3 regions of the Pantoea sp. S-LA4 genome follow, and region 2 is predicted to be linked to each of the others. Evidence: predicted binding sites of a transcription regulator. Region 2 holds the regulator's gene; each other region holds the start of a gene.
The links. The regulator CRP, encoded in region 2, controls carbon source genes, mostly activating them, when cyclic AMP is high. The targets are predictions, from matches to a motif close to ATGTGANNNNNNTCACAT.
Positions count from the first base shown of each region.

Region 1: a site for CRP is predicted at 5,591-5,608, ahead of udp (uridine phosphorylase). Genes of this name have one in related genera too.
Region 3: a site for CRP is predicted at 5,398-5,415, ahead of ACX3P5_RS01195 (YjcB family protein). Genes of this name have one in related genera too.

Region 1 covers NZ_JBTLRC010000002.1:4,020,994-4,029,122, forward strand. The annotation lists gene ACX3P5_RS19685 (carboxylate/amino acid/amine transporter) at 1-294, shown strand, start outside; gene ACX3P5_RS19690 (YehS family protein) at 625-1,104, opposite strand; gene metR (HTH-type transcriptional regulator MetR) at 1,188-2,114, opposite strand; gene metE (5-methyltetrahydropteroyltriglutamate--homocysteine S-methyltransferase) at 2,253-4,523, shown strand; gene ACX3P5_RS19705 (dienelactone hydrolase family protein) at 4,583-5,416, opposite strand; gene udp (uridine phosphorylase) at 5,719-6,480, shown strand; gene ACX3P5_RS19715 (tetratricopeptide repeat protein) at 6,578-7,846, shown strand; gene rmuC (DNA recombination protein RmuC) at 7,932-8,129, shown strand, end outside.
Region 2 covers NZ_JBTLRC010000002.1:3,400,003-3,408,131, reverse strand. The annotation lists gene tsgA (MFS transporter TsgA) at 1-387, opposite strand, end outside; gene ppiA (peptidylprolyl isomerase A) at 648-1,220, shown strand; gene ACX3P5_RS16925 (YhfG family protein) at 1,318-1,488, shown strand; gene ACX3P5_RS16920 (putative adenosine monophosphate-protein transferase Fic) at 1,478-2,071, shown strand; gene ACX3P5_RS16915 (aminodeoxychorismate synthase component II) at 2,113-2,688, shown strand; gene argD (bifunctional acetylornithine/succinyldiaminopimelate transaminase) at 2,770-3,990, shown strand; gene ACX3P5_RS16905 (YccS/YhfK family putative transporter) at 3,992-6,067, opposite strand; gene crp (cAMP-activated global transcriptional regulator CRP) at 6,125-6,757, opposite strand; gene ACX3P5_RS16895 (OsmC family protein) at 7,061-7,465, shown strand; gene ACX3P5_RS16890 (phosphoribulokinase) at 7,493-8,129, opposite strand, start outside.
Region 3 covers NZ_JBTLRC010000002.1:61,814-69,942, reverse strand. The annotation lists gene ACX3P5_RS01225 (LysR family transcriptional regulator) at 1-10, shown strand, start outside; gene ACX3P5_RS01220 (Na+/H+ antiporter) at 55-1,704, opposite strand; gene ACX3P5_RS01215 (NCS2 family permease) at 1,851-3,200, opposite strand; gene ACX3P5_RS01210 (glutathione S-transferase family protein) at 3,558-4,223, opposite strand; gene soxR (redox-sensitive transcriptional activator SoxR) at 4,263-4,748, opposite strand; gene soxS (superoxide response transcriptional regulator SoxS) at 4,849-5,274, shown strand; gene ACX3P5_RS01195 (YjcB family protein) at 5,521-5,802, shown strand; gene ACX3P5_RS01190 (ATP-grasp fold amidoligase family protein) at 5,895-6,845, opposite strand; gene ACX3P5_RS01185 (oligosaccharide flippase family protein) at 6,854-8,110, opposite strand.

The DNA of each region.
Region 1 (8,129 bases), 620 kb from region 2:
TGGGGCAATCCGCAGAAACTCCCGACCACCTCGCTGCAATGGGGCATTCTGGTCTGGCTGGGCGTGGCCGCTTCGGGTCTCGGCTACTTTATGTGGAACTATGGTGCGACCCAGGTTGATGCCGGCACGCTGGGCATCATGAATAACATGCACGTCCCCGCCGGACTGCTGGTTAACCTGGCGATCTGGCAGGAGAAGCCGCACTGGCCGAGCTTTATCGCCGGCGCGCTGGTGATCCTCGCCTCGCTGTGGGTGCATAAGCGCTGGGTGGTGGGGCGCAGTGACCGGTTATAAGGTGAAATGGGTGCGCTGACACCGGTAAATAGCGGCTGTTGCATAGGTGCGGCCTTCCGGGCTGGCGCGCCTGATCGCAAGGAATCTCACCTCCCTGTGGGTCGGCCGGGCCATCCGGCCCGGACGCTTCGCTCTTCTGACGCGCCAGCCCTGGAGGGGTGACAGCATCATCGCGGTTAAACCGGGGATCAGAGCGAACATGAAAGAGGAGAGGGCGGGCTGAGAAGTATAGCGTCCGCCGCCGGGACAAAAACGGCGGCCGGCGCTCCAGAGATGCATTGACGCCGGCTTTACGCAGCAGCGCTCTATTGCCGACGGGATGACACGATATCAGGCAGGCTTCCCATTCTTAGGGCGCTGAATCATCGCCAGGCCTTTCAGGAAGTTACGCAGAATCTGGTCGCCGCACTCACGGTAATTTTTGTGGTCAGGTTTGCGGAAAATCGCACCGATTTCTGCCTGCGAAACGGTGAAACTGGCGCGTTTCAGCACTTCAGGGATATCCGTGGTTTTCAGATCAAAGGCGATGCGCAACTTCTTCATAAAGATGTTGTTATTCATCTTGCGCTCAATGGAAGGAGCCGGCATCTCTTCACTTTTGCCACGACGGTAAAAGATCAGGCCGTTAAGAAAGTAGCCCATCAGCACATCGGGGCAGGGACGAAACGCGGCATCTTCATCTTTTTTCAGCCACGCCTGGATATCCGTCTGCGGGACTTCACACTGCGCCAGCGCAAAAATTTCCACCATTTTGGCATCGCTCAGATCGAGCATATAGCGCACGCTGCGCAGAATATCGTTGTTAGTCATGGTGAGATCTTCTCATGGTCAGTCGACAGGCTGCGCATTATAGGGGATTTTACTGTTGCTCGCGCAGGTTTGTACCTCGCGACTTACCGCTGCATTAACGCGGCAGGCTGCAGCGCATCCCGCACAAAGGGCAGATGTTCGCAGGCGTGCTGGCGGGCAAAGCGGATAAAGGCTTCCAGCACCGGCTGACGCTGCTCGCCATCGCGCACTGCGGCATAAAGACGGCTCCACAGCCCGTCGCCCAGCGTTTTGGTCACCACCAGTCCCTGCTTCTCAAAACTCTCCACCACCCAGTGCGGCAGCGCCGCAATGCCCATCCGCGCCGAGACCATCTGGATCATCAGCAGGGTGTTATCGACGTTTTTCAGCGCCGGGCTGACGCCAGCTGGCTGCAGGAAGTGACGCCAGATATCGAGGCGCTGACGCTGCACCGGATAGATCATCAGCACCTCGTCGGCCAGATCCTCGGGTGCGATATGTTCAACCTGCGCCAGCGGATGATCCGGTGCCAGCACCAGTCGCACCTCAAAATCAAACATCGGCGAATAGAACAGCCCGGAGCGCGCCAGGATATCGGAGGTCAGCACCACATCCAGCTCGCCCTGCTGCAGCGCAGGCTGCGGATCAAAGGTGACGCCTGATTTGAAATCCATCACCACCTGCGGCCAGCTCTGACGGAAATTATCCAGCGCTGGCGTCAGCCACTGGATGCAGCTATGGCACTCAATCGCCACTCGTAAGGTGGTCTGCTGTGGTTCATGGCAGGCCTGCAACGCCTGCTGGATCTGCGGCAGCACCTGTTCGGCTAGCTGCAGCAGGATGTCGCCCTGTGGCGTGAAGCGCAGCGGCTGACTTTTACGCACGAACAGGCGGAATCCCAGCCGCTGTTCCAGATCGCTGAACTGGTGGGACAACGCCGATTGCGTCTGATGAAGCTGGGATGCCGCCGCCGCCAGCGAACCTGTATTACGCAGAGCCTGAAGCGTCCGCAGGTGCTTGAGTTCGATCATGAGAGTCCTTCACATCGAAAATGAACATATTGCGCTTGAGGAACATACAGTACCCGCAGATTATAGCGGTGTAAACATCTGGACGGCTAAACATCTTTGGCTGTCAGCCAAAGTGAAAGATTATCTGGAGAACAGCGAATGACAATCCTCAACCATACCCTCGGTTTTCCCCGTGTTGGCCTGCGTCGCGAACTGAAAAAAGCGCAGGAGAGCTACTGGGCCGGTAACAGCAGCCAGCAGGATTTGCTGGCGGTGGGCCGTGAGCTGCGGGCGCGTCACTGGCAGCAACAGAAAGAGGCGGGCATCGATCTGCTGCCGGTGGGCGACTTCGCCTGGTACGACCATGTGCTGACCACCAGCCTGATGCTGGGCAACGTGCCGGCGCGCCATCAGAATAAAGACGGCTCGGTTGATCTGGATACGCTGTTTCGTCTGGGCCGTGGCCGGGCACCGACCGGTGAGCCGGCGGCGGCGGCTGAGATGACCAAATGGTTTAACACTAACTACCACTACATTGTGCCTGAGTTCACCCAGGGCCAGACTTTCAGACTGGCCTGGACCCAGTTGCTGGATGAAGTCGATGAGGCGCTGGCGCTGGGCCACAACATCAAGCCAGTGCTGCTGGGACCGATCACCTATCTGTGGCTGGGTAAGGTGAAAGGCGAGCCGTTTGACCGCCTCTCGCTGCTGCAGGCGATTCTGCCGGTCTACCAGCAAGTCCTGGCGGAACTGGCGAAACGTGACATCGAATGGGTGCAGATTGATGAACCGGCGCTGGCGCTGGAGCTGCCGCAGTCATGGCGTGAGGCGTTCAGGCCCGCCTTTGATGCGCTACAGGGGCAGAGTAAACTGCTGCTGACCACCTATTTCGACAGCATCGGACAGAACATTGAGGTGATCCGTGAGCTGCCGGTGCAGGGGCTGCATGTCGATCTGGTACACGGCCGGGATGATATTCAGCAACTGAATCAGCAATTACCGGCCAGCTGGCTGCTGTCGCTGGGGGTGATCAACGGACGTAACGTCTGGCGTGCCGATCTGAGCCGCTGGTTTACGCGTCTGCAGCCGCTGATCGCCCAGCGCGCGCAGCTGTGGATTGGCTCCTCCTGCTCGTTGCTGCACAGTCCGATCGACCTGAGCGTCGAGACGCGGCTGGATGAGGAAGTGAAAAGCTGGTTCGCCTTCGCGCTGCAGAAATGCACCGAGCTTTCACTGCTGACGCAGGCGCTCAACCGCAACGATGCCGCGTCACTGGAGGCCTGGAGCGCGCCGATTCGGGCCCGTGCGCACTCCAGTCGCGTGCATAATGCCGCGGTCAGTCAGCGTTTGCAGGCCATCACGCCGCAGGACAGCGAACGTCACAGCCGTTACAGCGAGCGGGCAAAAGCACAGCGCCAGCGCTTTAATCTGCCTGCCTGGCCAACCACCACTATCGGCTCTTTCCCGCAGACGCCGGAAATTCGCGGCCTGCGTCTCGATTTTAAACAGGGCCGCCTCGACAGCCATCATTACCGCACCGGCATCGCTGAGCACATCAGACAGGCGATCGCTGAGCAGGAGCGGCTGGGGCTGGATGTGCTGGTACATGGCGAAGCGGAACGCAACGACATGGTTGAATACTTCGGCGAACATCTGGATGGGTTTGTTTTTACCCAGAATGGCTGGGTACAGAGCTATGGCTCACGCTGCGTGAAACCGCCGGTGATCATCGGTGACGTCAGCCGGCCGGAAGCGATTACCGTTGAATGGGCGAAATATGCCCAGTCGCTGACCGACAAGCCGGTGAAAGGGATGCTGACCGGCCCGGTGACGATTCTGTGCTGGTCTTTCCCGCGCGAAGATGTGTCGCGTGAAACCATCGCGAAACAGATTGCGCTGGCGCTGCGTGATGAAGTCGCCGATCTGGAAAAAGCCGGTATTGGCATTATCCAGATTGATGAACCAGCGCTGCGCGAAGGGTTGCCGCTGCATCAGTCTGACTGGGCTGCCTATCTGAGCTGGGCGGTCGAGGCTTTCCGCCTGAATGCAGCGGTGGCGCGGGATGAAACCCAGATTCACACCCATATGTGTTACTGCGAGTTTAACGACATCATGGATTCTATCGCGGCGCTGGATGCGGATGTGATTACCATTGAAACCTCACGCTCCGACATGGATCTGCTGGCGTCGTTTGAACACTTTGACTATCCGAATGAAATCGGTCCGGGCGTCTACGATATTCATTCGCCTAACGTACCGAGCGTCGAGTGGATGGAAGCGCTGTTACGGAAAGCGGCGAAGCGGATTCCGGAAGCGCGTTTGTGGGTGAACCCGGACTGCGGATTGAAAACGCGCGGCTGGACCGAGACGCGGCAGGCGCTGGCAAACATGGTGACGGCGGCGAAGAAGCTGCGTGATGAAACAGCATAAAAACGGGTCAGAACGGCGAGGCTGTTACGATATCGGGGCGCACAGCGCCCCTTTTTTGCTTATTGCGATGCGACGCCATACTGCCTGAACCAGGCCAGCATCCGCGCCCAGCCATCACTGGCAGATTCAGCATGATAGCTCGGACGGTAGTCAGCATTAAAGGCATGTCCGGCTTCGGGATAGACGATGATCTCCGCGGTGGCATTGGCCGCGTGCAGCGCCTGACGCATCTGCTCAACGCTCTCCAGCGGAATCCCCTCATCCTGTCCACCGTATAAACCTAACACCGGGGCGCTAAGATCGACGGCGACATCGATAGGATGCTTCTGCTGCTTCATGGTCCGATCGCCGGTCAGACGTCCATACCAGGCGACGGCCGCGCGCAGTTGCGGATTGTGCGCCGCATAGAGCCAGCTGATGCGGCCGCCCCAGCAGAACCCGGTAATGCCCATACGCCGGATATCGCCGCCGTTACGCGCCGCCCAGTTGGCCGCATGATCAAGATCGGACAGCACCTGTGTATCGGGCACTTTGCTCACCAGCTCGCTGAACAGGGTCGGGATATCGTGGTAATCGTTGGGATCGCCTTCGCGGAAGTAGAGTTCCGGAGCGATAGCCAGATAGCCTTCCAGCGCCAGACGGCGGCAGATATCACGGATGTGTTCATGGACGCCAAAGATCTCCTGCACCACCAGCACCACCGGTAACGGACCGTCGGCAGATTTCGGTCTGGCATAAAAGGCGGGCATATTTTCGCCCTGGCTTGGCACTGAGGTCTCACCGGCGTGAATCGCCGGACTGTCGGTAATAATGGTGGTAGAAGCGGTGGGCAGAACGGCAGGCGCAAAGGTCCCTGCCGCGGCTTTTTGTGTCATATTATCACTGGTTTTCATTATTCTCTCCGTGCAAGCAATGGCGCAATCACGTAACTATAGCCTGGCCGGACACCGTGCGAGCCAGACGTCGGGTAACAGAGTCAGCAGCGGACAATACCATCCACCTCTTTAACACTGTGATGAGGCCGACACAGCCCCGGCGAAGCCAATGTCAGCGAAACCGATGTGATATTGTGATAAACATCACATTGTTTTTAGTGATAAATGTAACTTTCATTTTCTTCGGTGAATGCTGTCACATATTTATCGGGCGTGCTGACGTAGAGTGACGCGCTACCTTCCCTTAACAGGAGTCTGAAATGACACAGTCTGACGTTTTCCATCTGGGCCTGACGAAAGCCGATCTGCAGGGCGCCACCCTGGCGATTGTGCCCGGCGATCCGGAGCGCGTGAAGAAGATTGCCGGACTGATGGAGGATGCCACGCATCTGGCCTCACACCGCGAATTTACCAGCTGGCTGGCTAAGCTGGACGGCAAACCGGTGGTGGTCTGCTCAACCGGCATCGGCGGCCCTTCCACCTCTATTGCGGTTGAAGAGCTGGCGCAGCTTGGCGTACGCACCTTCCTGCGCGTGGGCACCACCGGCGCTATCCAGCCGCACATCAACGTTGGCGATGTGCTGGTAACCACCGGGTCAGTGCGTCTTGACGGCGCCAGCCTGCATTTCGCGCCGATGGAGTTCCCGGCCGTGGCCGACTTTGCCTGTACCACGGCGCTGGTGGCCGCAGCAGAAGCCTGTGGCGCGAAGACTCATATCGGCATCACCGCCTCTTCTGACACGTTCTATCCAGGCCAGGAGCGCTACGACACCTTCTCCGGGCGAGTGGTGAATCGCTTCCAGGGATCGATGAAAGAGTGGCAGGAGATGGGCGTCCTCAACTATGAGATGGAATCCGCTACACTGTTAACCATGTGCGCCAGCCAGGGGCTGCGAGCCGGCATGGTGGCGGGCGTGATCGTTAACCGTACCCAGAAAGAGATCCCGGATGCGGTGACGATGAAACAGACCGAAAGCGATGCGGTAAAAATTGTGGTTGAAGCGGCTCGCCGCTTGTTATAACCCTTACTGTCAGGCAGCAGGTTAACGGCCGGACATAAGGCCAGCCTGCTGCCGGATAGCCCCGGCGCAGCCTTTCAACGGAAGCTGAGAGTGCCTGATGCGCAAGACTATTCCCGTTCGTCGTCCCGCCGTTAACCTGAATCCCGTTGCGCTCAATGCCCGTCTTGAGAGCAGTGCCGCACAGTTTCGCGCCGCCATGCAGCAGGGCGATTATGCGCAGGCTGCCCGCTACTGCGAAGAGGTGCTGCGCTATCAGCCCCATCAGATGCAGGTACTGAGCGACTACGCGCTCTGTCTGATGCGTCTCGGTCAGCATCACAAGGCCTACAAAACCTACCAGAAAATTTACCAGTCGCCACCGGCGGTGCGCGCTACCGCGTCAGACACCTGGCTGGATGGCCTGACCGAAGTGTGTGGCTGGCTGGATAAGCAGGATGAGGTGACGCGTTACGGCCTGGAATCGTTGCAGCAATCGGACGCCCGTTTCCGGCAGGGCGCGCGGGTTGCGTTTCCCGCTGCGCAGCCCGAGCCGATCGACCTCAGCCAGCCGCAGCAGAATGTGATCGCCTTCAGCCTGTATGGTGACCAGCCGCGTTACTGCGAAACCCTGATTAAAAACGTTGAGGTGGCGCCTGAGCTCTATCCGGGCTGGGTGTGTCGCATCTATCTGGATGACAGCGTGCCGCAGCATGTCTGGCAACGGCTCGATCAACCGCACGTTCAGCGGATCGATATGTCCCACGAAAAAACGTTGTTCCCGACGCTGTGGCGCTTTCTGGTGATGGACGATCCCGGCGTGAAACGCTTTATCGTCCGCGATGCCGACTCGTTGCTCTCCGAGCGCGAGGTGGCGGCGGTCAACGCCTGGCTGGCGTCGCCTTACTGGTTCCATCATATGCGCGACTACTTCTCCCATACCGAACTGCTGCTGGCCGGCATGTGGGGCGGCTGTCACGGTGTTTTTCGTCAGGTCGAACAGACCATGCGCGAATTTATTGCGCAATACCGCGGCAGCGAACGCTTTACCGATCAGTCTTTCCTCAAGACGGCGCTGTGGCCAACGGTGCGTGAAAGTGTTCTCAACCATGATGAACTGTTTCATTTTCATCAGGCGCAGCCGTGGCCAGCACATCCGCCAGTGCGCTGGCAGATGCCCCGATTTCACGTCGGCAGTAATGTCGGCTTTGCCAGCCTCACCGGTCAATCCCATGCCGCCGACGGTGCCCGTCAGCAGATAGAAATGAGCGGTGACGGCAAAAGCTGGCACTACCCGGCTCAGGTGAAAAATGGCCAATGGCTGCTGCCGATGCCCTATTTCCTGATTGATGAGTGGCAGGCCGGAAAGCTGACGGTGACCGTGCGCTAAGTGGTTGAGGGCATGTAAATATATCTGGACATTCATACAGTGCGACTCTACCTTTTCCCTCAGCAGCTTGAGTCGCGGGGAAATCATGGATCAGCACATCATTATCAGCGTCTGCCTGGCGCTCGCCGGAGCAGGGATTGGCTGGATGCTGGCACAGTTACGTGCCGGGCATCAGGCCGCCAGTTTCTTAACCGAACGCCGTCTGCTGGAAGAGGCGCAGCAGCGCCAGCAGCAGCAGATGGATCAGCTTCAGCAGCAGGCACAGCAGCGTGAACAGGAGTTA
Region 2 (8,129 bases):
CTGACGACCTTCGTACATGTGGGTAATCAGGAAGGTTCCGATCGACATGGTAATGCCGCTGACCACGCCCAGCACGAACATGCAGAGCGAGAAGATGCTGAGATCGCGGCTGGTCATTAAGCCAATGATCGCCAGTACCATCAGGACGAAACCGAAAATCAGCTGGCGCTTGAGTGGCACAATCACCATCAGCCAGGCATTAAGGAAAACGGCGGCCAGAATCCCGCTGTTAAGGAAGGTGAAGGTATTACTCATGCTGGAGATGGGGATCTGGAAATCTTTCGCGATATCGCCCATTACCATGCCGGTAACGATCACCAGCGCGCCGGTAAGCGCATACGAGAAAAAGCTTATCCAGGTAAGGCCGATACGATTACGGTTTGTCATGTTCTGAACCTGTTGGGAAACCGGTGGCAAAAAGTGTCAGAAAGTGTAAACGGAACTGTGATCTTAATAAACAACCAGTGAAACTGGAGATCTACATTTCATGTGTTGTGTGATTTTAATCACGCAAAAGAGAGGGTTTGAAGCGCGCTGGCGCTTTTTTAGCCGCAGCGTAAATATAGGTAAAACGCTGGTGCTTGCATTACATGCTCTTTACAATCAATCACGTTTTTGAGCTAGCTCTCCAAGGTAAGGAATCTTTCATGTTTAAACGTACTTTAACAGCGGCAATTACCCTGTTAGCGCTCTCATCTGTTTCCGCCTCGGCTCTGGCCGCAAAAGGCGATACCCACGTCCTGCTCACCACCTCTGCCGGCAACATCGAACTCGAACTGAATAACCAGAAAGCGCCGGTTTCGGTGAAAAACTTCGTTGATTACGTCAACAATGGTTTCTACAACAACACCATTTTTCATCGCGTGATCCCGGGCTTTATGGTGCAGGGCGGCGGCTTTACCACCGACATGCAGCAGAAGCAGACCAATGCGCCAATCAAAAATGAGGCGGATAACGGCCTGCGCAACCTGCGTGGCACTATCTCTATGGCACGCACTGCCGATAAAGACAGCGCCACCAGCCAGTTCTTTCTCAACGTGGCCGATAACGCCTTCCTCGATCACGGTCAGCGTGATTTTGGCTATGCGGTCTTTGGTAAGATTGTGAAAGGTCAGGATGTGGCTGACAAAATTTCTCAGGTACCGACCAAAGATGTGGGTCCTTACCAGAATGTCCCGTCTAAACCGGTAGTTATCCTCTCCGCTAAAGTTCTGCCTTAACGGTCCGGTCGCCATCTGCGGATGGCGACACCTTCCCGCATCCGGCAAAGCCAGAATTTGCTCTTATACTTAGGGCAAAACCGGAGCAGGAGGCGGCATGGCCAACAAACTCACCGAAAAACAAAAGGCCACACTGTGGCAGCAGCGGCGTAGCGCCAGCTATCAGGCCAGTTGTCGGCTGGAAGGCTTCAGCCACAATGAACCCGCGCTAAAAGGCGATGAGGCGGCGGCACGCCTGGCGTCGCTGAGGAGGCAATATGGTCTCTAATATCGCGGTCAGCCAGGATCCCTACCTGTGGCACAACGACAACGTACTGAAGAATTTGCTCGATATTCATGACGCCGCCCAGCTGCGTAAAGCCGAGCTGAGTTTCAGCGCTGCCCGGCTGGCGACGCTGGAGTTAGGTCCGCGTAATGCTGGCTTTCCCTGGCTGCGGCTGATCCACCGTACGCTGTTCCAGGATGTTTACAGCTGGGCCGGTGAGCTGCGCACCATTGATATCTGGCGCGATGAGACACCCTTCTGTCACTTCGAATATATCGAAAAAGAGGGCAACGCCCTGATGGCGGCGCTGGTAGATGAGAACGGGCTGGCGGATCTGCCACGCGATGCGTTTGTGCAGCGCATTGCGCATTACTATTGCGAAATCAACGTGCTGCATCCTTTCCGTGAAGGCAATGGCCGGGCGCAACGCATCTTTTTCGAGCAGCTGGCGCTGCATGCGGGTTATCTGCTGGCGTGGGAAGCGATTGATGCCGAAAGCTGGCTGGCGGCGAATCAGGCCGGTGTCGCGGGTGACCTGCAGCCGCTGGAGCAGGTTTTTGCGAAAGTGGTGAGCGAGCCGGCGTAACCGCGTAGAATAGCGGCGCTGATAACCACCCTGGATTCGTCATGCTGCTGCTGATCGACAACTACGACTCGTTTACCTGGAATCTCTATCAATATTTCTGTGAGCTGGGCGCGCAGGTGCGGGTGGTGCGCAACGATGCCATCACCCTGCAACAGATGGATGCGCTGCCGCTGACCCATCTGGTGATTTCACCTGGACCCTGCACGCCCAACGAAGCCGGTATTTCACTGGCGGCGATTCGCCATTTCGCCGGGCGGCTGCCGGTGCTGGGTGTCTGTCTCGGACATCAGGCGATGGCTCAGGCCTGGGGCGGCGAAGTGGTGCGCGCCCGCCAGGTGATGCACGGTAAAACCTCGCTGATCCAGCACAGCAACAGCGGCGTGTTCCGCCAGCTCAACAACCCACTCACCGTCACCCGCTATCACTCATTAATCGTCAAACGCGATACGCTACCCGACGCCTTTGAAGTCACCGCCTGGAGCCTGCGTGACGGCCAGCCCGACGAGATCATGGGAATCCGCCATAAAACCCTGGCGCTGGAAGGGGTGCAATTCCATCCTGAAAGCATTCTCAGCGAGCAGGGACACCAGCTGCTGCACAATTTCCTGACGCAATAGTTTGCCTTTGAGTGATTTTTTATGCATATTTTGTGATTATTATTTCACAGCAGCACAACAATCACTCAAAGGGAGTCACTCATGGCAGCTGAAAAAATTGCGGTCACACGGGAAACGTTCGATAACGTTATTTTGCCTGTTTATGCACCAGCGCAGTTCGTGCCGGTGAAAGGCAAGGGCAGCCGAGTCTGGGATCAGCAGGGCAAAGAGTATATCGACTTTTCTGGCGGCATCGCGGTGACTGCGCTCGGCCATTGCCACCCTGCGCTGGTAGAGACGCTGAAAAGCCAGGGCGAAACCCTGTGGCATACCAGCAACGTCTTCACCAACGAACCGGCGCTGCGCCTCGCCAGTAAGCTCATCAGCGCCACCTTTGCCGATCGGGTGTTTTTCGCCAACTCCGGTGCCGAAGCGAATGAAGCGGCGTTTAAACTGGCGCGCTATTACGCCTGCAAACGTCACAGCCCGTTCAAGAGCAAGATCATCGCCTTCCACAACGCCTTTCATGGCCGGACGCTGTTTACCGTGACGGTCGGCGGGCAGCCAAAATATTCTGATGGATTCGGTCCTAAACCGGCCGATATCGTCCATGTTCCCTTTAATGACCTGGATGCGGTGAAAGCGGTTATCGACGATCACACCTGCGCTATCGTGGTTGAGCCGATTCAGGGCGAGGGCGGCGTCGTGCCCGCCACGCAGGAATTTATGCAGGGGCTGCGTGACCTGTGCGATCAGCATCAGGCGCTGCTGGTGCTGGATGAAGTGCAGAGCGGCATGGGACGCAGCGGCAAGCTGTTTGCCTATGAGCATTACGGTGTGCAGCCCGATATTCTGACCTCTGCCAAAGCGCTGGGCGGCGGTTTTCCGGTCAGCGCCATGCTGACCACTAACGAGATCGCCTCGACTATGGCACCCGGCGTGCACGGCACGACCTATGGCGGCAATCCGCTGGCCTGCGCCATTGCGGAAACGGCGCTGGATATTATCAATACCCCTGAGGTGCTGGAAGGCGTTGATCTCCGGCGTCAGCAGTTTGTCAGCGCGCTGCAGGCGATAGATGCAAAATACGATCTGTTCAGCGACATTCGTGGTAAAGGCCTGCTGATTGGCGCGGCGCTGAAGCCGCAACACGCCGGCAAGGCGCGTGACATTCTGAATGCCGCCGCCGCGGAAGGCGTGATGGTGCTGGTGGCTGGCACCGACGTGATGCGTTTCGCGCCTTCACTGATCATCGAGCCCGCCGATATCGAAGAGGGTATGCGTCGCTTTGCGACCGCCGTCGGTAAGGTGATCGCCGGCTGATTTAGTTTTTGCGTAACCGTCTGATCAGCCAGCGGCCATGCTGTGGTCGCTGGCTCCACGCCAGCGATGAAATGGTGTGCATCACGCTCAGATGATCCAGAATGCGGCGCACATGCTGCTCCAGCACCGTCACCGGCCCTTCATTAATATTTTCCAGCTCATCCAGCAGATTGACCTGCGAACTGGCACCATCATATTCCAGCCGCTGCTGGCAACGTTGCAGCGCAATTTCGCACGACTGCAGATAGCGCTCCGCCAGCGTGGCGGTCAGCATGGTATGTTCCCGCGCCAGTATCGTCATCGCATTGATGTGCTCAACAATGAACTGGCTATGGGTGACCCACAGCCGCATATCCTTGAGATACTGGGCGTTAAAAGCCGGTTCCTGCATCGCCTGGTTCAGGGAGTTAAACAGCGCATTGTGCGCCTGATTAACCCGCACCCGCTGATAAGCGAGCTTCTCCGGCGACTGTTCCGCGCCCAGCAGCAGCCGCAGCGCATCCTGGTAAGTTTCCAGCGCGTCATGGGCGTTCTGTCGCAGCAAGCCGCTCTGCCACTGCGGCCAGAGCCACAGCATCCCGCCGAAGGCGATCAGGCAGCCCATCAGGGTATCCATCAGGCGCGGCAGCAGGAACTGCGCGCCATTCAGCGACAGCAGTTGCAGCGAGTAGACCGCCGTCACCGTGAAGCCAATCATCGACCAGCCGTAAAACTGGCGGGTAAAGCGGTAGCTGATAAAAGTGATCACCAGCATGATCATCAGCACCAGCGACTCCGGTACTGCGAGACGTAAGGTGGCGGCGGCAATCACCAGTCCGACAAAAGTGCCCAGCGCCCGGTGCTGAATACGAACCCGGGTGGCGCTGTAGCCGTTCTGGCTGACGAACATAATGGTCATCAGAATCCAGTAGGGCTTCGGAATATTGAAAAACAGCGCCAGCGCACTGCCCAGCATCAGCATCACGGCAAAACGACCGGCGGTGCGCAGTGCAGACGAACGCCAGGAAAGATAACTGCGCAGCGCCGGCAGCAGCGGCAGACGGCGCTGGCGATCGGCCATCAGGTCACGCTGATAGAGCGGCTTTTGCGTACGCAGCACCCGCGCGATGCGGTTAAAGTGATAAAGACAGAAATTTCCCACCGGATTATCAGGATGCTGGCGGGCAATTTTTTCCAGCGCGCCGAGCTGCTTCTCCATGCCAAACCGATCGGGTAACTGGTGATAGAGAATGTTATCCGCCAGCACCCGTAAGCGGGCCGAGATGGTCTGAGCATTCCAGCGGATCACCGCTTCCGCATGGCTCTGCTCCACCAGTTTCTGCACCTCTTCCGGCTGATGCAGGCTGACCGAGATATGTTCCTGCAGATCCAGCGCCACCTGAAAAGCACGGGTCAGCCGCTTATGGCTGTGATCCCGACTGGCGGACAGCATGTGCATCTGCTGGTAACAGGTGGTGATCAGATCGACCACTTTTTGCTGACGCGCCAGCAGCGGTGGCAGGGCCTTTTCCGGATCGGTCAGCTGGGTCAGCAGGGTATATTTGGCGTCGCAATAGTTGGCCAGTTCACGGTAGATCAGGCTCAGGCTTTCGCGCATCGGCTGCTCTTTCCACAGCCAGAACCAGAACCAGTTAAACAGCCCGTACCACAGCGTGCCGGCGATATAGAGCAGCGGCGGTACGTAGATCGGCATACGGCCAATCAGACTCAGCGTGAAGATGGCGGCGATCAGCGAGCCCGGCAACAGACGGCCGTGCAACGGGCTAATTTCACCGGTGACGCCCAGCAGCAGCGGCATCGCGAACAGAATCAGCGGCAAAGGAATCGCGTGCAGCGTCAGCCACTGAATCAGAAAACTGCCGAGCGCAAACAGGCTGCCGCCAACAATCAGGCGTTTGAAGAAACGTTTATGCGGGGTATCCAGACCGGCGATATTGCAACAGGCGGGGACTAACGAGAACAGCAGACCTTTTTGCAGGTCGCCAGCCAGCCAGCCCAGCGCCACTGGCAGACAGAGCACCAGCGTTTGCCGCAAGGCGTAATTGACTTCAGGATGGTAAATAATTCGACGCCACATCGGCCCAACACAAACAATAACGGCGCGATGTTGCCATCACGCCGTGGGTGACAGGAATTAGCGGGTGCCGTAAACGACGATGGTTTTGCCGTGTGCGGAGATCAGGTTCTGATCTTCCAGCATCTTCAAAATACGGCCCACGGTTTCACGTGAGCAACCAACGATTTGGCCAATTTCCTGACGAGTAATTTTAATTTGCATGCCGTCGGGATGCGTCATGGCATCTGGCTGCTTCGCCAGGTTAAGCAGAGTCTGAGCAATGCGTCCGGTGACGTCGAGGAAAGCGAGGTTACCCACTTTTTCAGACGTAACCTGCAGGCGACGCGCCATCTGCGACGAGAGTCGCATCAGGATATCGGGGTTAACCTGGATCAGCTGACGGAATTTCTTGTAGGAAATCTCCGCCACTTCGCACGCGGTTTTCGCACGTACCCAGGCGCTGCGCTCCTGACCTTCTTCGAACAGGCCAAGCTCGCCAATAAAATCGCCCTGATTCAGGTAAGAAAGAATCATCTCTTTGCCTTCTTCATCTTTAATCAGAACCGCGACGGAACCTTTCACGATGTAGTAAAGCGTTTCTGCTTTTTCACCTTGGTGAATCAGCGTACTTTTGGATGGATACTTGTGAATATGGCAATGGGACAGGAACCATTCGAGTGTAGGGTCTGTTTGCGGTTTGCCGAGAACCATTCGCTATTATCCTCTGTTGTAATCGTGCCCAAAATACAGGGGGCAGTTTTCCCTGTCAGGCGATGAAAGCTTCAAGCGTTTCCCTTACAGGAAATTATTCGGGCTGCATTCGGCGCAGTGCGCATCATTCTTCCCGGCTTCGCCATCGGGTGACGAAAAATATTTTCAGCACTGTTTGTAGCACAGCTTTTGCCGACTGTCTTCTGTTGTCTCGCTTCAGCTAACAGCGGATTTCTCTGGATTGCTGTTTACCAGGCGAAAGCGTACTCTGACGGCAAAACCGCATATTCTGGAGCGAAAATCATGCAGGCAAGAGTGAAATGGGTAGAAGGGCTGACATTCCTCGGTGAGTCGTCGTCCGGCCATCAGGTATTAATGGATGGCAATTCGGGTGATAAAGCGCCCAGCCCAATGGAGATGGTGCTGATGGCGGCGGGCGGATGTAGCGCCATCGACGTGGTTTCAATTCTGCAAAAAGGCCGCAACGATGTGGCTGATTGTGAAGTGAAACTGACCTCAGAACGTCGTGAAGAGGCGCCGCGAATCTTTACGCACATCAACCTGCACTTTATCGTTAGCGGCAAAGCGCTCCAGGATAAAGCGGTCTCACGCGCGGTGGATCTTTCTGCAGAAAAATATTGCTCGGTTGCCATCATGCTGGGCAAAGGCGTCACCATTACCCACAGCTATGAAGTGATCGAACGCTGATCTCTGCGGGGGCCGCTCTGCGGCCTCTTATTCTATTCGCTTGCCTTCCACCAGTCGCTTCACCAGTGGTCCCATGATCAACTCCATCGCCAGCCCCATCTTTCCGCCCGGCACCACCAGCGTATTAATGTGCGAGATAAACGATCCCTGCAGCATCGCCAGCAGGTAAGGGAAGTCGATATCGTCCAGCGCCTGGAAGTGGATCACCACGAAACTCTCATCCAGTGACGGAATAGCACGGGCGGCAAACGGGTTCGAGGTATCCACCGTCGGCACGCGCTGGAAGTTAAGGTGAGTGCGCGAGAACTGCGGCGTAATGAAGTTGATGTAATCTTCCATCGAGCGCACCACCGAGTCCATCACCGCTTCCCGCGAATGGCCGCGTTCGCTGGTGTCACGCACCAGCTTCTGAATCCACTCCAGGTTGACAATTGGTACCACGCCGACCAGTAAATCGACATGCTCAGCCACGTTATGCTGGGCGGTCACCACGCCGCCGTGCAGTCCTTCGTAAAACAGAATATCGGTGTTTTGCGGCAGCGGCTGCCACGGCGTAAAGGTACCGGGTACCTGATTCCACGGAACGGCTTCGTCATAGGTATGCAGGTATTTACGCGACTGGCCCTCACCGTTGAGCCCATACTGTTTAAAGCTCTGCTCCAGC
Region 3 (8,129 bases), 3.3 Mb from region 2:
GTCGGTGTGAGCCAGCGGCACGCTGCAACAGCTGCGCAGCGTGCCGGCCGGGTATTACTCTTCTTTTTCGATCAGTAACGCTTCAAGCAGGTCGAGATCGTGCAGTAACTTCTGCATCGTCTCGTTGGAGATCTGCTGAGTGGCGCGCAGGTGATAGACCTCGGCCCGTTCGGCACGCAGGCCGGTCAGGCGGAAGCGGCGCTCCAGGTTTTCCGCGAACAGCGCATGTTCAAGGTCGTTCTTGCCCTCGGCGCGGCGACGTAAGTTGCCAATCACCCGCAGGCTCACCTCTTTCAGCAGTTCCGGGTCGATATTCTGATCCGACTCATTCTCCAGTCGCGCTTCCATCTTATGCAGGCTCTCAATCGCCACGCTGGCCATCACCGCACGGGCATTTTGCAGCTCGCGGCGCTGTGCGCTTTTATCGATGGTATCGATGCCGCGCAGCAGAATCGGCAGGATCACCACGCCGACCAGCAGCGAGAACAGAATCACCCCGGTGGCGATAAAGACCAGCTCATAGCGTGCCGGGAAAGGGTCGCCATTGCTGAGGAACAGCGGAATCGATAACACACCAGCAAGCGTAATTGCCCCGCGGACCCCGGCAAACGAGGCGATCAGCAGTTCACGCAGCGAGTAGTTGGAGAACTCCAGTGGCTTTTTCTTCAGCAGACGTTTGCTGAAGCGCTGCATGATATACAGCCAGCCAAAACGCACCAGCATCAGCGCCAGATAGACCAGACTGATGTCGGCGAACAGCATCCACAGCTCGACGTTAGGATCGGCATTCGCCTGGTCCACCGAGGTTTGCAGGATATCTGGCAGCTGCAGGCCCAGCATCAGGAACACCATGCCGTTGAACACGAATTCCAGCATCTGCCAGACGCTGTTGGCGCGCAGACGCATCGCCAGCGGTGCCTGACGAATAATGCCGGAACGGGTGATGGTCATGCCCGCTGCGACCGCAGCCAGGATACCCGACACGCCGAGGTGTTCAGCAATCAGATAAGAGGCGAACGGCAGTAACAGCAGCAGCACGGTCTGGGTGGCCGGATCGTCACCGCTCCAGCGGCTGAGGATGCGCAGTGATTTGCCGTAGAGCCAGCAGACCGCCACACCGGCGATCAGACCGCCAATCGCGACTTTCAAAAATTCGACGCTGGCTCCGCCCCAGGTGAACACCATGGTGCCCATCGCGACCGCGACGGCAAACTTCAGCGACACCAGGCCAGATGCGTCGTTCATCAGGGCTTCGCCCTGCACGATCGACATGATTTTTTTCGGAATGCGGCCTTCGCCGACAATCCCGGAGAGCGCCACGGCATCGGTCGGTGACAGCACCGCCGCCAGCGCAAAGGCCGGAATCAGCGGAATGCCCGGCACCATCCAGTAGATCAGATAGCCAATCCCGACCACGGTGATCAATACCAGCACCAGCGCTAAGCCAATAATCTCCCGGCCATGATGCAGGAACTCGCTGATGGGCGTTTTCCAGCCGTCGGCAAACAGCAGCGGCGGGATAAACAGCACCAGAAACAGTTCCGGGTCAAAATCAACATGCAGACCAAAGTTGGGCCAGGCCATCAGCGCGCCAGCGGCGATCTGTACCAGCGGCAACGGGATCTGAAAAGGCAGAATGCGAGCCGCGACGCCAGAGAGCGACACGACCAGCGTCATGATGAGAATAGTAAAAAAGATTTCCATGCTTTCCTTAGGCGTCGTTATCTTTCAATCATTGTTTGAGCGCTAAAGTGTAAAACAAACCGAACTCTGAAGGGTCAGCTACGCGTGCGGCGGGCGGGAAAAAAGTGAAAAATACCGGACGCACGCCTGCACGTCCGGTTGAACAGTCAGATCGCCCAGCCTCCGGCGTAAAATGCCACTAACGCGACGGCAATCACCACCGTGCCGACATTCAGCTTGCGCCACTCGCCGGCAAAAATACGGCCCACCACCAGCGAGGCAAAACCGATCATAATGCCGGTAACGATGTTGCAGGTCAGCACGATAATCACCGCGGTTAACAGGCCAGACATCGCATCGACAAAATCATTGAAGTCGATTTTCGCCACGTTACTCAGCATCAGCAGGCCGACATACATCAGCGCCGGCGCGGTAGCGTAGGCCGGAACCAGCCAGGCCAGCGGCGACATAAACAGAATCACCAGGAACAGCAGGCCGACCACGATAGCGGTCAGGCCGGTTTTGCCGCCCGCCGCTGTTCCGGCTGCCGATTCGATATAGACCGCCGCAGGTGAGGCACCGACCAGGCCGGCAAACAGGCTGCTGACCGAATCGGTCGTCAATGCGCGGCCGCCATTGATTATCTGTCCCTGCTTATCCAGCAGGTTAGCCTGGCCCGCGACCGCGCGAATGGTGCCGGTGGCGTCAAACACGGCGGTCATCACCAGCGCCAGTACGCTTGGCAGCACCACCGGCTGCAACGCCCCCATGATGTCCAGACTGAACACCAGCGACTGACCGCTGGCGTCACGCAGGCTGGGCAGCGCAAATAACCCTTTGTAGCTCACCGTCGGGTCAAAGATCAGTCCGAGCAGCGAAATGGCGATAATGGTCATCAGAATGCCGCCCGGCACCCGCCGTTTTTCCAGGCCAAAAATCGCCGCCAGCCCAAGCAGTGACATGATCACCGGAAACGTGGCGAACTGGCCCAGCGCCACCGGCAAGCCAGGTGCCGGATTTTTTATCACCAGCCCGACGCCATCCGCCGCAATCAGCAGCAGAAACAGGCCAATCCCGACGCCGGTACCGTGCGCCACGCCCATCGGCAGGTTACGCAGGATCCACGCACGGATGCCGGTGACCGAAATCAGGGTAAACAGCAGCCCCATCAGGAATACCGCGCCAAGCGCGACCGGTACGCTGATGTGCTGGCCCAGCACCAGGCTGAAAGCGGTAAAGGCAGTCAGCGAGATGGCACAGCCAATCGCCATCGGCAGATTGGCCCACAGCCCCATCAGGATTGAGCCGAAGCTGGCGACCAGACAGGTCGCGACAAAGACCGCCGTTGGGGGGAAACCGGCTTTACCGAGCATCCCCGGCACCACAATCACCGAATAGACCATCGCCAGAAAGGTGGTCAGTCCGGCCAGAATTTCCTGGCGCACGCTGCTGCCGCGCGCCGAGATCGCGAACCAGGCGTCCAGTTTTCCACTGGCCGGGCGTGATTCAATTGACATAGTTGAGCCTCAAAGATTTTTTGTTGTGTGGATCGCTCTGCGACCGTCGCTGTCCCTGAAATAAGCGGGTAATCCGGGCGCGCTGACGGAATAAGCCCGTCAGGCAAACGTTTACCTTGCCGCAGATAGTTGGCAGTCAAAGGACCGCCAGATAAAAAGGCAAACGATTATCCGGCGTTTAGCGGCACATTTTCAACTGGCTGGAAGACATTATTCAGCACAAAGATCAGGTAACAGCCCTACAGCCTGGCAGGACAAAGGCTATCGCGCGCGGCTGACACCTTGAAGTTACAGGCCTTTTTTACTGCGGAGAGGCTGGCGTCACCGGGCGAAAAAACGGTGCGCCAGCAAAGAGGATTAACCTGGCAGGGAAAGCTCACCGCCCTGATCGATAGCCCGCTGCCAGGCGGCGCGCTGCTGGACGGTTTGCAGCCATTTCTCACTGGCGGGCATCTGCTCCAGCCCGGCGCGTTGCGCCAGCGCCAGCAGCGGGAAGCTCATCTGTATATCGGCAATGCTGAAACGCTGCCCGGCAAACCAAGGATTGGCCGCCAGATGCTGTTCAATCATCTTCTTATGCGGTTGCAGCTGCTTGTCCAGCCAGGCTTTCTGTACCCCTTTGCCAAACGCGGCGCCCACCGGACGCAGCAGCCACGGCACCGGCGCTTTCCCCATCTGTCCGAAGATCAGCTTCATCACCAGCAGCGGCATCAGCGATCCCTCGGCATAGTGCAGCCAGTAACGCGACTGCAGCCGCGCCTCTTCATCACTGAGCTTCAGCCGAAATTCGTGATCGTATTTCTCCTCCAGGTACTCCAGGATGGCGCCCGATTCGGCCACCACCCGGTTTTCATCGGTAATCACCGGTGATTTACCCAGCGGATGCACTTTTTTCAGCGCCTCGGGCGCCAGCATGGTGGGCTCGCGTTGATAACGTTTGATCTGGTACGGCACTTCCAGCTCTTCCAGCAGCCACAGCACCCGATGCGAGCGCGATTGCTCAAGATGGTGAACAGTGATCATCATGATTCCCTGTGTGTTGACCTTCCACCAGTATAGACCTCACCCAGCGTCCGGATGTTTATCGTCCTGTTCCGGGTCGAGCAGCACCGCACCCGATCCTTGCTGGCCGAGCCGGTCGCCGGGATTGCGCAGCGGACAATCACGCATCGACAGACAGCCACAGCCGATGCAGCCATCCAGATCGTTACGCAGTCGGGTCAGGGTTTCGATGCGCTTGTCCAGCTCCTCACGCCAGTGCTGGGTCAATGCATCCCACTCCGGGGCCGACATCCGCTTATTGGCCGGAATATGCTCCAGGCTGTCGCTGACCGTCGCCAGAGGAATGCCAATGCGTTGTGCAATCTTGATGATGGCGACGCGGCGCAGCACGTCACGGCTGTAGCGTCGCTGATTACCGCCGTTGCGGGTGCTGAAAATCAGCCCTTTGGTTTCATAAAAATGCAGCGCAGACACCGCGACACCGCTGCGGCGCGCCACTTCGCCCGGCGTTAATACCGGTTTGGGGTAGTTGCGATCTTTTTTCATCTGGCTCTTTACCTCAAGTTAACTTGAGGAATTATACTCGCATCCCATCAAAACGACTAAACTCCCATTATCGCTAATTAAGCACCAGAAGGATGAGGCCATGATGCAAGAAGAGATCATTCATTCCCTGACGCACTGGATTGACCAGAATCTGGACAAAAGTCTGTCCATTGATGAAGTGGCTGCAAAATCGGGCTATTCGAAATGGCACCTGCAGCGTATGTTCCGTACCGTGACGAAACAGACGCTGGGTGGCTATATTCGTGAACGCCGCCTGACGCTGGCTGCCGAGGCGCTCTCTCAGACTCAGCGTCCGGTCTTTGATATTGCCATGCAGTATGGTTATGACTCGCAGCAGACCTTTTCGCGGGTATTTCGCCGCCAGTTTTCGCAAACCCCTACCGCCTATCGCCATACCATGCGTCGTCAGGCGATTCAGCGCCCTCGTCTGCTGAGCTTTGACTGCAAAGAGAGCATGGCCAGCTTTACCCAACGTACCACCGGCGAGTGCTGCCCGGTCCGCTAATGCCCAGGCCGCCCGTCATCGGGCGCGCCTGATCGCCTCTGCTTCCCCTGCTGTTCAAATCTGCAACACTTTCCTGCCATACCAGTGTCAAATTTTGTTCAAAATTTCAAATCGGGTGATATAATGTGACCCAAGTCACACTATGAACCTGGGTTGACGGCGCTAAAGCACTTCCTGACACGCTTTTCCGCCGCCGGTGATGTCCGCAGGTTGTCAGGAATACTTACTGATATTGAGGTCCGGCCGATGGCTACGTTAACCACCAGTCTTCTTGTTATGCGTTGGGAATTGTTGAGCGCCGTAATGATGTTTTTCGCCAGCACCCTGAAAACCAAACTGCGTCAGGATAGTCATCATGTGATGGCATTCATGTGTGGCGGCATTGGTTTGGGCATGACCTGCTGGTTTGTTACCGGTCTGATGGGAATTACCCTGAGCATGGAAAACGTGCACAACTTTATGGAAATCTCTAAGCACGCCTTTATCGACGTAATGAGTCAGGCGCCCGCTGAGTGGCCGATGCCCTGATGGAGGGCGCGCGTCATGATGCGCGTTTAATGTGCTGATTTTTCCCAATAAAAAACCCCGCTAAGCGGGGTTTTTTACATTGCTGTGTGTGCTTAAACTTTCTTCAACATGGCAGGGATATTAACATCCTGCACTGTGACGCCCGGTCTCTGCGTTCCGCGGCGGTCCTGAATCCACATATCTCCCATCATCTGGTTTAAACCCCGATCCAATCCGGTCACCAGGCCTGCACCCGGCGTGAAAGTGAGTTCACCGAAATAGATCTGTTCTTCATGGATATACCAATCGACCCGCACGTAGTCGAAGTCACTGGCCAGCTTTTTGCTCAGATCGAGCGCATGTTGCAGTGACGGCAGAATCGGTGAGACATCCAGACCGGTATCGCGAATCTTATGAAACGCCTCGTTGAGGTTATTCACATAGAAATTCATCGACAGCAGCGGCTGGCAGCGGTTGTAGATCACCTGCAACACATATTCGAACTTGCCATCACGCTTGTTGAACATATGAAACTTGTAATCAATCGGCGCGCTTTTGCCATCACCAATGTACTTCTCAACCAGAATGCGCGGCTTGATGTAGCGATAGTGGATCTCACGCGCTTCGTTAGCGAAATCGGTTTTCAGCCAGCGATAGCAGTCATGAATAATCTGCTGTTTGCGCAGCGCGTCTGGCTCTTCCAGCAGAATCTCCACCATGTTGGAGGCGTGGTTCGGCTTGATCACCGTCCCTTTCCAGCACGGTAAGCTGTTCAGCGTGGTCGGGTCAGTGGTTTCGTGTACCAGCGGAATCAGGTACTCATTACCGATTTTTTCAGCAATGAATTCGCGTACCGAATATTTGTCCGACAGACGACCGTAGTTCTGGTAATCGCCATAGACAAATTTACGGTACAGCACCTTTTCGTTGAACACTTTTGGCTGACGCAGATTGGGCAGCTTTCTGAACTTGTGGAAGTAGTAGATGCGGTCCTGGTACGCCCAGGGCATCTTCTTAATAAAGTACTGCACACTTCTTCTGAGTTCTTCTTTCAACTTGAGCATATCTGACCTCATTTGTAGGTTTTGTAGTTGAGTGAGGAAACCTGAATCTTTTGAATGACGCCGTTTTTAAAGAAGTAATTCATTACGGTCAGGGACAAAAGCTCGGAAAGGAACACGCTCCATGCGGCTCCCATGATGCCGTGGCCCTGGATCAACCACCATGAGAGCGGCAAACTGATGACCATCAGACAAATGATTTTCTTCAGCAGGTAGTTAAACCCTCCTTCCTTGACCATGTAGCGATAAGCTACTGTCCCCATTGCCGAAAAGCTGGTCGCTATCGACAGCAACGTAATGAGACTTCCTGACTGTGTGTATTCCGGACCGTACAACGCGATAATGATCTGCTCGCCATACATCGAGATGACCAGCAGCATCAGCAATGAAACACCCATCACATAACCATTGAGCCGGGCAGCCAGCCGGATGGCGACCTCGCCACGCTCTCTGAAGATTTCAGTGAAGCAGGAGGTGATCAGCGCCACCGGGATAAAAATCCAGGAGGCAGAAATGGTATTGGCGGCGGCAAACAGCCCGAGATCCCGCGCCGGCGCGGTGCCCGCCAGAAACATCTGCGCCGCTTTGACCTGCACAGAAATAAAGATGCTGGAGATCGCCAGCGGCAGACCGGCATACATCAGGTAACGCAGATAAGCCGTGCGCTTTTCACGCGGCGGCATCTGATCCTGATGTTCCTGATAAAAGTTGTGACGTTTGATCAGGTAAGGCACCAGCGTCACCGCCACAATCGACAGCGTCAGCCACAGCGGATTGAGGCGCAGCCAGGCGATGGTGAAGCTAATCGCGAAACTCAGCAGCATACCGACCGCGTTGGCGATGGTGTTCAGCCGAGAAGCGAGACGCGCATTGTTATAAACGCTGAACGTATCCTGGGTGACAAAAACCGAGGCAACAAATGAGGCCAGTGCAAATGCCAGGAAATTTTCCTGCATGTTGTACCAGACCCAGATTAAGACTGGCACCGAGGTGAGCAGCAATAACACCATCCGCAGGGTGCGCGCGATGGTCATCAGGCGTAAGCCTTTCGACGCATTTTTACTGACGCGCTTAAACAGAATGGTTTCGGTGCCAAAGATTGCCACGGTTTGCACCATCGCAAATAGTGAGGTTGAAAACGCCATCTGGCCAAACACCGTTGGGCCAAAGGATTTCGCCACGTAAGAAGTCACAAATATGACGCCAAACACGGAGATGATCTTCTCAGACATCATCCAGGCGGCATTCGACATTACGCTCAATTTCATCGACTCTTCCTTAGTATTA